DNA from 3 places in the Microbaculum mangrovi genome. Region 1 is predicted to be linked to each of the others. Evidence: riboswitches for the same ligand, from Rfam matches in the RefSeq annotation. Region 1 holds a riboswitch; each other region holds the start of a gene.
The links. Region 1 has a riboswitch for cobalamin ahead of ACSF9G_RS20690 (TonB-dependent receptor plug domain-containing protein). Riboswitches for the same ligand answer to the same signal wherever they lie in the genome.
Positions count from the first base shown of each region.

Region 2: another riboswitch for cobalamin. It lies ahead of ACSF9G_RS03880 (CbtB domain-containing protein); the one in region 1 lies ahead of ACSF9G_RS20690 (TonB-dependent receptor plug domain-containing protein).
Region 3: another riboswitch for cobalamin. It lies ahead of ACSF9G_RS03910 (DUF1636 family protein); the one in region 1 lies ahead of ACSF9G_RS20690 (TonB-dependent receptor plug domain-containing protein).

Region 1 covers NZ_JBPODT010000004.1:835,585-838,850, reverse strand. Annotated here, with positions in the region: gene ACSF9G_RS20690 (TonB-dependent receptor plug domain-containing protein) at 1-1,886, opposite strand, end outside; cobalamin riboswitch at 2,005-2,203, opposite strand; gene ACSF9G_RS20685 (M24 family metallopeptidase) at 2,750-3,266, shown strand, end outside.
Region 2 covers NZ_JBPODT010000001.1:803,308-806,573, reverse strand. Annotated here, with positions in the region: gene cobD (threonine-phosphate decarboxylase CobD) at 1-857, shown strand, start outside; cobalamin riboswitch at 907-1,131, shown strand; gene ACSF9G_RS03880 (CbtB domain-containing protein) at 1,170-1,346, shown strand; gene ACSF9G_RS03875 (CbtA family protein) at 1,354-2,040, shown strand; gene ACSF9G_RS03870 (YbaK/EbsC family protein) at 2,135-2,608, opposite strand; gene ACSF9G_RS03865 (ATP-binding protein) at 2,765-3,266, shown strand, end outside.
Region 3 covers NZ_JBPODT010000001.1:809,325-812,590, reverse strand. Annotated here, with positions in the region: gene cobN (cobaltochelatase subunit CobN) at 1-252, opposite strand, end outside; gene cobW (cobalamin biosynthesis protein CobW) at 254-1,306, opposite strand; gene ACSF9G_RS03910 (DUF1636 family protein) at 1,303-1,710, opposite strand; cobalamin riboswitch at 1,850-2,068, opposite strand; gene cobU (bifunctional adenosylcobinamide kinase/adenosylcobinamide-phosphate guanylyltransferase) at 2,118-2,645, shown strand; gene cobO (cob(I)yrinic acid a,c-diamide adenosyltransferase) at 2,642-3,259, shown strand.

The sequences.
Region 1 (3,266 bases):
GCGGTGTCGCTGAGCTTGTAGGAGCCGGCGACGTTGACGAGCGTATAGGCGTCCAGCGTCACGACCGACCTGTTGTAGACGGCGTCGTAGACCCAGTCCGTCTGGGCGCCGTTGTAAACGACCGAGAGATTGGCGTTCGCGCGCCCGTCGAGGAACGCGTAGTTGACGTCCAGGCTCGCCAGATGCGGCGGTCGCCGCACCAGGTCTGCACCCGTCGCGTCCTTGCCATCGGTGTAGGTGTAGGAGGCCCGAACGAAGAGGTTGTCGAGAGGCGACACCGAGACACCGAGTTCGACACCGTGGATCCTGGACTCGCCCGGCATGTTGACCGACGTCGTGCCGGCACCGGTGATCAGATCCGCTATGCGCATATCGAAGTAGGTGGCGTCGGCCACGACGCGTTCGCCCCACAGGGCCTGATCGATGCCCACGTCCCAGCCGGCCGCCTGCTCCGGCTTGAGGTTGGGATTGCCCCGGTAGGTCTGCGTGTATCCGTAGAGCTCGAACATGGTCGGGTTCTTCACGCCCGTGCCATAGGAGGCGCGCAGCTTGGTGCCGGTCGTGTCGATGGTGTAGGCGCCGGTCAGCCGATAGGTATCGGCATCCTTGAAGAGATCGTTGACGTCGTGGCGAACGGCCGCCGTCACGAACAGGCTGTCGAACAGACCGAGTTGGTACTGGCCGACAAGTCCCGTCGACTCGATCGTCCGGTCGAGATTTGACCAGAGGCCGTCCACCTTGACGCCTTGGGTTTCGTGTTCGGCCAGAAACGTGAGCGTATGGCTCGCCGGCACCGTCTCCTGTTCGAGGTAGAGATTCGACTGGTAGTCCAGCTTGTTCTTGTCCCCCTGATACGTGCTGGTGACCGCCTTGTTGGTGAGGTAGTCCGTCGTCTGGTCCGTCCGCGTCGCGCCGAAGATGTGCTCCCAGCGCCCCTCGAACATGCGGAAGGTGCCCTGGACCCGGCCGAACAGCTGCTGGCCGCGCGAATCGTTGAACGCGTCGATCGGGCCGATGCCGCCGATGTCGGCGTCGCCTTCCCGCATGAAGTTCGTGACGCGCCCGACGAATGCCAGGTCGATATCCTCGGTCGGATGGATCCCGAACTTGATGAGGCCGGTTCCGTTCCGGTAGGCGTCCTTCTCGACGTTTCCGTTCGCCTCGTCCGCGCTGGATATGCCGTCGGTGGACAGTCCCACGGCGCTGACGAGCAGATCGAACGTGTCGTCGCTGGCGCTGACCGAGGCATGGCCGCGGAAGGTGCCGAACGACCCGCCTTCCGCCGATACCGTGGCGCTCGGCGCCCCGTCGCCACGCTTCGTGACGATATTGATCACGCCGCCGATGGCATCCGAGCCGTAGAGGGCGCTCTGCGGACCGCGCAGCACCTCGATGCGGGCGACGTCCTGGACCAGCAGGTTGCCGAAGTCGAATTCGGACCCGAAGGCGGGATCGTTCATCTCGATGCCGTCGATCCGGACCATCGTCTGGTTCCCTTCGGCGCCACGGATGCGGACCTGCGTGAAGTCGCCGAGTCCGCCCGTGCGATTGACGGCAACGCCCGGCACCTGGCGCAGCACGTCGGAGACGACCCGGATTTGCTGCTCCTCGAGCTCTTCGCCGGTAATGACCGTGACCGTGCTGCCCACCGCGCGGTCCGGCGTGGCGGTCCGGTTCGGGCTGACGGTGATCTCGTCGAGCGCCACGGCGGCCGCTTCGGTGACGGGCACGAAGCGACCGTCGAAAGCGGTTTCGTCATCCGCTTCCTGGGCATCTTGGGCAGAGGCCCGCGGCGCCGGCGCCAGGGCCAGCGCGGCAATCAGGATGACAACGGAAACGGAATGGAGTCGCGGCTCGGACGAGCCGGTGAGAACGGATTTCGGCATTTCAAGACCTCGGGCGGTACGCCAGGTGGCACGTCACCGCGAACGAAGTCTCGCCGGTCATCGCCCGAAAGCGATGGCGGCTTGCCAACCATCGAAACACCCCGTCCGACGTCGTCGCGTGTGACCACGGCTGACGGCAGGTCTCCTGGCTCGCGGGTTGTCACCGATCCGTCGCCTTCCCGGTGCCCGAGGCCCAGTGGCGTATTGACGGACGACTATCCGCTTACAGTTGCGGGGGCAGCCGCAGATTCGGATCGAACGATCCTCACTGCGTTCCCTTTTGATCCCCGAGGGGAACCGTCGCGCAGGACGCTAGGCACGTTTCGATGATATGTCAATTAGGCGGCCAAGGCGGGGGATGCCAAGCCGTGCACGCGCAAACGGCACCGCCCGGTTCCGGCCGGGTGAACGCATATGTACAGGACCGCGTGCCCTGTCGCCGATGCGGACATAGCTGCCGCTACACGTTCGGCAGAGGCTGGCGATTCGGCCGGACATCACGCGTTTGCCCCCGACGGCCGGACGCTCCCACACTTCGCCAGATGCACCGCCAAGCGCCAATCCAATGGCATGAATTCACAGCTTCACGAGTAGATCGCCTGAAGACGGCTGGCGGAGAATGTCAGACGAAAGCGAACTGATCTCAGTTTGTCCGGGGAGCGCTGGATTTCAGGCTACGCAGAGTCGCCGCCAGTCTTCGAGAGCGGCGGTTCGGTAGGCCGACGCTCGAAAAGCCCGGAGATAAACGAAGGGACTTGATGGCGGCACAGGCGTGCAGAGAGGAAAAAATTATTGAGATAATATTTTTTATTGCATTATAAAAAAATGCCCGTCGCACGGGCGCGCAACAACGGGAGAACAGCATGGATAAGGGCATTCGCGAGGGCATCGACTGGGAGCAACCGTTTCCCGACGAGGAGTATGCGCAGCGCCGGGCGCGGGTACAGCGCGCGCTGGAGCGCGCCGGCTATGACGGCATGCTGGTGACGGCGCCGCGCGATTATCACTACCTAACGGGGCACGATCACATCTGGCAGTATCGCCACGCGGTGATCGGGCTTTACTTCGACACCGCCAGCGGCAGCTTCGTGTTCTTCGACAACACCAGCCACAAGGTTCTGATCTCAAACACGCCGCAGATCACCGACATTCTCTACAACTCACGCAGCATTCCGGCGGCCGAGCAGGCGGTTGAGCTGGCCGAGAAGCTTCTGGCGCGCGGCTGGGGCCGCGGCCGGGTGGCAATCCAGACCTGGGGCTATGGCTGCCATCCCGACCATGTGCGGACGGTCGGCCGGCGTTTCGCCGCCGCCGGGGCGGAGATCGTCGAGGATTCCGACCTGATCGAGGACGTGCGGCTCTACAAGAGCCCGCGCGAGG
Region 2 (3,266 bases), on a different contig from region 1:
AGGTCTGGGCGCGATTGCCGGAACCGTCGGATGCGGCGGCCCTGGAGACCGCCGCCGCGGCTGCCTATGGCGGCGATCCGACGCGGGTTGTCGCCGCGCCGGGCACGCAGGTGCTGATTTCGCTGCTGCCGCGCATCGTGCCGTTGACGTCCGTCGCCGTCGTCGGGCCGACCTATGCCGAGCACGCCGCCGCCTGGGCGCAATCGGGTGCGGCGGTCACGGAGGTTGGCTCGCTCGAGGCGGCAGCCGGACATGACGGCATCGTCCTGTGCAATCCCAACAATCCCGACGGACGACGGACGGATCCGGAAACTTTGGCGGCGCTGGCCTCGGAGCTCGCCGCGCGCAACGGCCTGCTCGTCGTCGACGAGGCCTTCGCCGACCTGGAGGACGGGCCGCTGAGCCTGATCCCCGACCTCCCCGGCGCGGGCGTGGTGGTGCTGCGCTCCTTCGGCAAGACCTACGGGCTCGCCGGCCTGCGGCTTGGCTTCGCGGTGGCCGGGCCGGACCTGGCGGTGAAGATCCGCGCCGCGCTGGGGCCGTGGGCGGTGTCGGGGCCGGCGATCGGGATCGGGCGCCGGGCCCTGGCCGATGCCGGCTGGCTGGCTGAGACACGGGCCCGGCTGGACGAGGACCGGCAACGCCTCGACGATCTTCTCACGCGTGCGGGGCTCGCCGTCGTCGGCGGGACGCGCCTTTACCGGCTCGCGGAAAGCGCGCGGGCGCCGGCGGTTTTCGACCGGCTGGGACAGGCGGGGATCTTCGTGCGTCGTTTCGCCTATCGCCCGGACTGGCTGCGGTTCGGGATGCCCAGCGACGAGTCCGCGTGGGTGCGGCTTGCGGCGGCGCTGGGATGAAACGCGGCAACGCCCTCGACGGACGCAATCCGGTTCGATAGTGTCCGACTCGGATCGGTCCCGGACAGGCTGGCCTGAAAAGGTTCAGTCCAACGGGCGCAAAAGGGAACGCGGTGCCGGCCTGTCTCGACAGGACTTACCGAAAGCCGCGGCTGTCCCCGCAACTGTGGGCGCCAAGCCGTTCCTCCGTCATCCCACTGGCTTGACGCCGGGAAGGGGGAGGAAGGGCGCTAAAGGCGCGAGCCAGGAGACCTGCCGGTCCGTGGGACAACTCAAGACGCCGCCGGTGGAGCGGCAACACGGGTACATACGATGACTAATCAGACGACGACTTTTTCCCAGCCTCTCGCCTCGACCCGCATCGGTGTCGCGGCCCTGGTGTTCCTGATGGGAGCCGTGCTGGTCTTCGGGGCCGGTTTCGCGCATCCGCAGGCCCTGCATGACGCCGCGCACGACGCGCGTCATGCGATGTCCTTCCCCTGCCACTGATCGCGTCATGCTGATGCGCATATTGGCCGGCGGCCTCATCGGAGGCATCGCCGGGGGTATCGTCGTGGGCGCGATCGAATCCGTCACGACGACACCGCTCATCCTGCACGCCGAGCAGTTCGAGACGACGGACGTGGCAAGCGCCGCGCAGATCCTGCTCGCCCACGTCCATAGCGGCGAGACGGCGGCCGAAGGCGGCGACGCGATGCGGACGATCCTGACCTACACGGCGAGCGTGATCGTCGCGGTCGGCTTCGCCTGGATGCTGCTGGCGGCGATGTTCGTCAAGGGCGCCGAGATCACCGCGCGCAGCGTCATTCCGTGGGCGGTGGCCGGCTTCGTCGCGACCGGGCTCGCGCCGGCCTTCGGGCTCGCGCCCGAGCTGCCGGGCGCCTACGCGGCCGAACTGGAGCTGAGGCAGATCTGGTGGGTCGGCACGGCGGTGGCCACCGCGCTGGGCCTGGCGGCGATCTTCTTCGGCCGGCATGTCGTCTGGTCGATCGTGGGCGTCGGCCTGATCGTGCTGCCGCACGTGATCGGCGCGCCGCACCCCGACGACATGGGCAGCCCCGTGCCGGCAGAGCTTGCCGCCCAGTTCGTGTCGGCCTCGCTGGTGGTTCAGGCGCTGATGTGGGTCGTTCCCGCCGTTATCGCCGGCTTCGCCATCGAAAGGATGCGTCCGGCGGCGGCCTGATCGACGAATTCACGTAGACAATCGAGCCCGCGGGGACCTCCTCGCGGGCTTTTTCGTGGGTTGAGACGGCGGTTCAGGCGTCGGAACAGGGGTGTCAGAACGGATGCCGCCGCGCCTTGGTCGCCGCGGCGAGGGCGTTCGGATCCACCGAGAAGACGCAGCGCGGCGTGCCGGCCGCCGCCCACACGGTGTCGAAGTCGAGCAGCGTCTCGTCGATGACGGTGGGCATCGTATCCGGGTGGCCGAGCGGCGGAATGCCGCCGATCGCGTAGCCGGTGATCTCGCGCACCGCCCGTCCGTCCGGGCGTTTCAGGGGCTCGCCCAGCACCGCGGCCATGCCGTCTTCGTCGACGCGATTGACCCCGGAGACGAGCAGCAGATAGGGCGTTTCCGTCTCCGCGCCCTGAAAAACCAGCGATTTGACGATCTGCGCGACCGCGCAGCCGCAGGCCGCCGCCGCATCCTCGGCCGTGCGCGTCGACTCCGGCATCTCGACGACGGTGATGTCGAGACCCGCCGCCCGCGCGGCGTCGGCGACCCGTCTGGCACTCTCTGGAAGCTCGCTCATGGCGGCGTACCATGGTCGAGCGGCGATCTGCCGTCCACCCGAATTTCGCGGCCGTTTGGAATTCGGCGGCGATCGCCGCATTATCGCGTTGAGCTTGCCCGATTGGAGGTATGGTATTTTGTTTGTCGGGTATCCTTCTGGAGGAAAGGCTCAGTTTTGGCGCTGGATGAGGACGACAAGGCGGCCACAGGCGCGCAGGACCGGATCGAGGGCGCGTTTCAGCTGATCCTCGACAACTGTCCGGTCCCGGTCGTGGCCGCGCGCGTATCGGACGGCGAGGTGCTGTACCAGACGCCGGCCATGGCGGCGATGCTGCGGCTTAAGCCGGGCGATCCGCCGCTCAAGGTCGAGGATTTCGCCATCGACCGCGACGAGCGCGCGGAATGCCTGCGGCTGATCCGGGAGCACGGCAGCGTCGACGATTTCAGGATGCACTTCAGGCGTAGCGACGGGAGCCGGTTCGTCGGGTCGATGTCGGCGCGCTTCGTCGAGATCGGCGGCGAAACGGTCATCGTCTCCAACCTGATCGACCTGACCACGGCATTCGAGCGCGAGGCCGAGTTCAGGCGGGTCAACGAGACCCTCGAGGATGCGATCGAGGCGCTCGACGACGGCTTCGTGCTCTACGATGCCAACGACCGGCTGGTGACCTGCAATT
Region 3 (3,266 bases), on a different contig from region 1:
GCGGATCACCACGCAGCGCGCGGTCTCGATCACCTGCTCGACATAGAGGTCGACCGACAGCGGGTGCTTGAGCCGGGCGAGGCTAGCGAGCCTCAGGCCCGGCAATGCCGCGTCCGCCTGCCAGGCGGCGGACGCGGCGCCGAGGTCGGAATCCGAGAAGGACAGGAAGACCAGGTCGGCAGGCGTCTGGCCGAGATCGACCGCCTGCTCGATCTCGTCGAGCGCGCGTGTCTCCCGGACCAGAACGTGCATGTCAGCCTCGTATCGCCGCGTCGATCGCGGCCTGGTCCAGGCCGGTCTCGCCGATGACGACGAGGCGGCCGACGCGCTGTTCGGTCGGCGTCCACGGGCGGTCGTAGGCGTGGCGGAACCGGCCGCCGACGCCTTGCACGGCGAGCCGCATCGGCTTGGCGCTGACGGGCACGAAGCCCTTGATGCGCAGGATGTCGTGCGCCTCGGCGACCGCGCGGAGGCGGGTGACCAGGGTGTCGGGGTCGGCGATCTCGCCGATCTCGACGACGAAGGACTCGAAATCGTCGTGCTCGTGGTCGTCGGCGCCGTCATGGTGCGAGGGGCGGGCGTCGAGATCGTCCTCGGCGGCGGCGCCGATGCCGAGCAGGACGGCGGGATCGATGCGGCCCTCGTAGGCCGAGACGACCTTCACCGCGCGCGGCACCGCGCCGGCGATCCCCTGCTTCAGCGCATCGATGCCGGCCGCGTCGAGCAGGTCGGCCTTGTTGACGACGATCAGGTCGGCGGCGTTGAGCTGGTCCTCGTAGACCTCGGCGAGCGGGTTGTCGTGATCGACGGAGGGATCCTCCGCGCGCTGCCGGGCGATGGCGTCGGGATCGTCGGCGAAACGGCCGGTGGCGACGGCGGGGCCGTCGACCACGGCGATGACGCCGTCGACCGTCATGCGCGAGCGGATGGTCGGCCAGTCGAAGGCCTTGATCAGCGGCTTCGGCAGGGCGAGGCCCGACGTCTCGATCAGCACGTGCTCGGGCGGATCGTCGCGGTCGAGCAGGGCCTGCATGGTCGGCAGGAAGTCGTCGGCGACCGTGCAGCAGATGCAGCCGTTGGCGAGCTCGACGATGTCGTCGTCGGTGCAGCCGGCGATGCCGCAGCTCTTCAGGAGGTCGCCGTCGATGCCGAGCGAGCCGAACTCGTTGACGATGATGGCGATGCGGCGGCCGTTGGCGTTCTCCAGGACGTGGCGCACCAGCGTCGTCTTGCCGGCGCCGAGGAAGCCGGTGATCACGGTCGCGGGAATCTTCTCTCCGCTGAGCTTGGGGGCAGGCGCACTCATTCGGCGGCGTCCTTTATCGGGGATTGCGGGAAGGCGAGATGGGTCGGGAAGCGGCCGACGATGGCGTGGCGCAGCGATTCAGGCCGGCCGGAGCGCAGAACGGCGCCGCGGTCCGATTGCGCGTAAGCCGCGGCGTAGGTGATCAGGTCGTCGGCGTGCTCCGGGCCGATATGGCCGACCATGTAGGCCCATTTGCCCGGCTGGGAGACGCCGGCGGAGCAGCCCTGCTCGCAATTGGCGAAGCAGACGACCGGTTCGACGTCGACGGGCGCGGCGTCGCCCATCGCGGCGAGCTTTTCGGCGACGGCCTCGTAGAGCAGCTTGCCGGGCGGCGTCTCGCCCTCGGCCAGGGGCGCGCCGTCCTGCTTGCAGGTGGTGCAGACGTAAAGGAAGGGTCGGGCCACCGCTTCAATTCCCTCGTTGTTGGCGCGATCATCGCGCTGTCCAGGGTGCGTGGTCCGTTCCGCAGGCGACGCCTTGTGGGAACTACGCCGACATCTCGGGTCGGTCGTCCGCGAATTGCCGGCGCACCCCGCCCGACGTCGCGGTCAGTCCTGGACGGCAGGTCTCCTGGCTCGCGGATCGTCTCGCTTACCCGTCGCCTTCCCGGGCGCCACGACGTGGCACGTCGCCCAGTGGACATCAGACGGGCGGCTCTCCGCCTACAGTTGCGGGGGCAGCCGCGGCATTCGAAGCTTCCTTCGGCACCGCGTTCCCTTTTCACCTTCCTCAACAGGAAGGACCGTCACCGGATTGACTATTGCCTTGCCGGGGGCGAGTCAATCGGGCTGGCAACGACGCAAAGAGGCGCATTTTGGATAGCCATTCCCATCTCAGCCTGGTGCTCGGCGGTTCGCGGTCGGGCAAGAGCCGGTACGCCGAAGACATGGTGCGGGCGCAGCCGGCGCCGTGGGTCTATCTGGCGACGGCGCAGGCCTTCGACGCGGAGATGGAGGCGCGAATCGCCGAGCACCGCGCGCGCCGGGGCGAGGGCTGGCGGACCGTCGAGGCCCCGCTCGCGCTGCCCGAGGCGATCCGGGACGCCCCCGCCGCCGCGCCGGTCCTGGCCGACTGCCTGACGGTGTGGCTGTCGAACCTCATGCTCGGCGGGCACGACGTCGCCGCCGCCATCGACAATCTAGACGCCGCGCTGGCCGCCCGGGATGCGACAACGGTGCTCGTTTCCAACGAGGTGGGCCTGAGTATCGTGCCCGACAACCCGCTCGGCCGCGCCTTCCGCGACGCGCAGGGGCGGCTCAACCAGCGTATTGCGCGGCAGGCCGCGCGCGTGGTCTTCATGGTGGCGGGACTGCCGATGGTGATGAAGGACGAGACATGACAGACGAGAAGCCCGACGAGACCGCCCGCCACCGCGCGAAGATGGAGAAGCGCAAGGCAGTGCAGGACGCCGAGGTCGCCTCCAAGACGATCGAGAAGAAGGGCCTGCTGATCGTCAACACCGGCCCGGGCAAGGGCAAGTCGACGGCGGCCTTCGGACTGGCCCTCAGGATGGTCGGCTACGGCCGCAAGGTCGGCGTCGTGCAGTTCATCAAGGGCGCCTGGTCGACGGGCGAGCGGGTGGTCCTGGAAAAGTTCGGCGATCTCGTCGCGTGGCACACCATGGGCGAGGGCTTCACCTGGGAGACCCAGGACAAGGCGCGCGACATCGCGGCCGCCGGGAAGGCCTGGGAAAAGGCCAGGGCGCTGATGGCCGATCCCGAGATGGCGCTGGTCGTGCTCGACGAACTCAACATCGCGCTGCGATACGATTACCTGCCGCTCGACGAGGTGGTGGAGACGCTCAAGAACCGCCGGCCGGACCTGCATGTCGTCGTCACCGGCCGCAACGCCAAGCCGGAACTGATCGAGGCCGCCGACCTCGTCACCGAGATGACCCTGGTCAAGCACCACTTCGCCGCCGGCGTGAAGGCGCAGGAGGGCATCGAGTTTTGAGGACGCG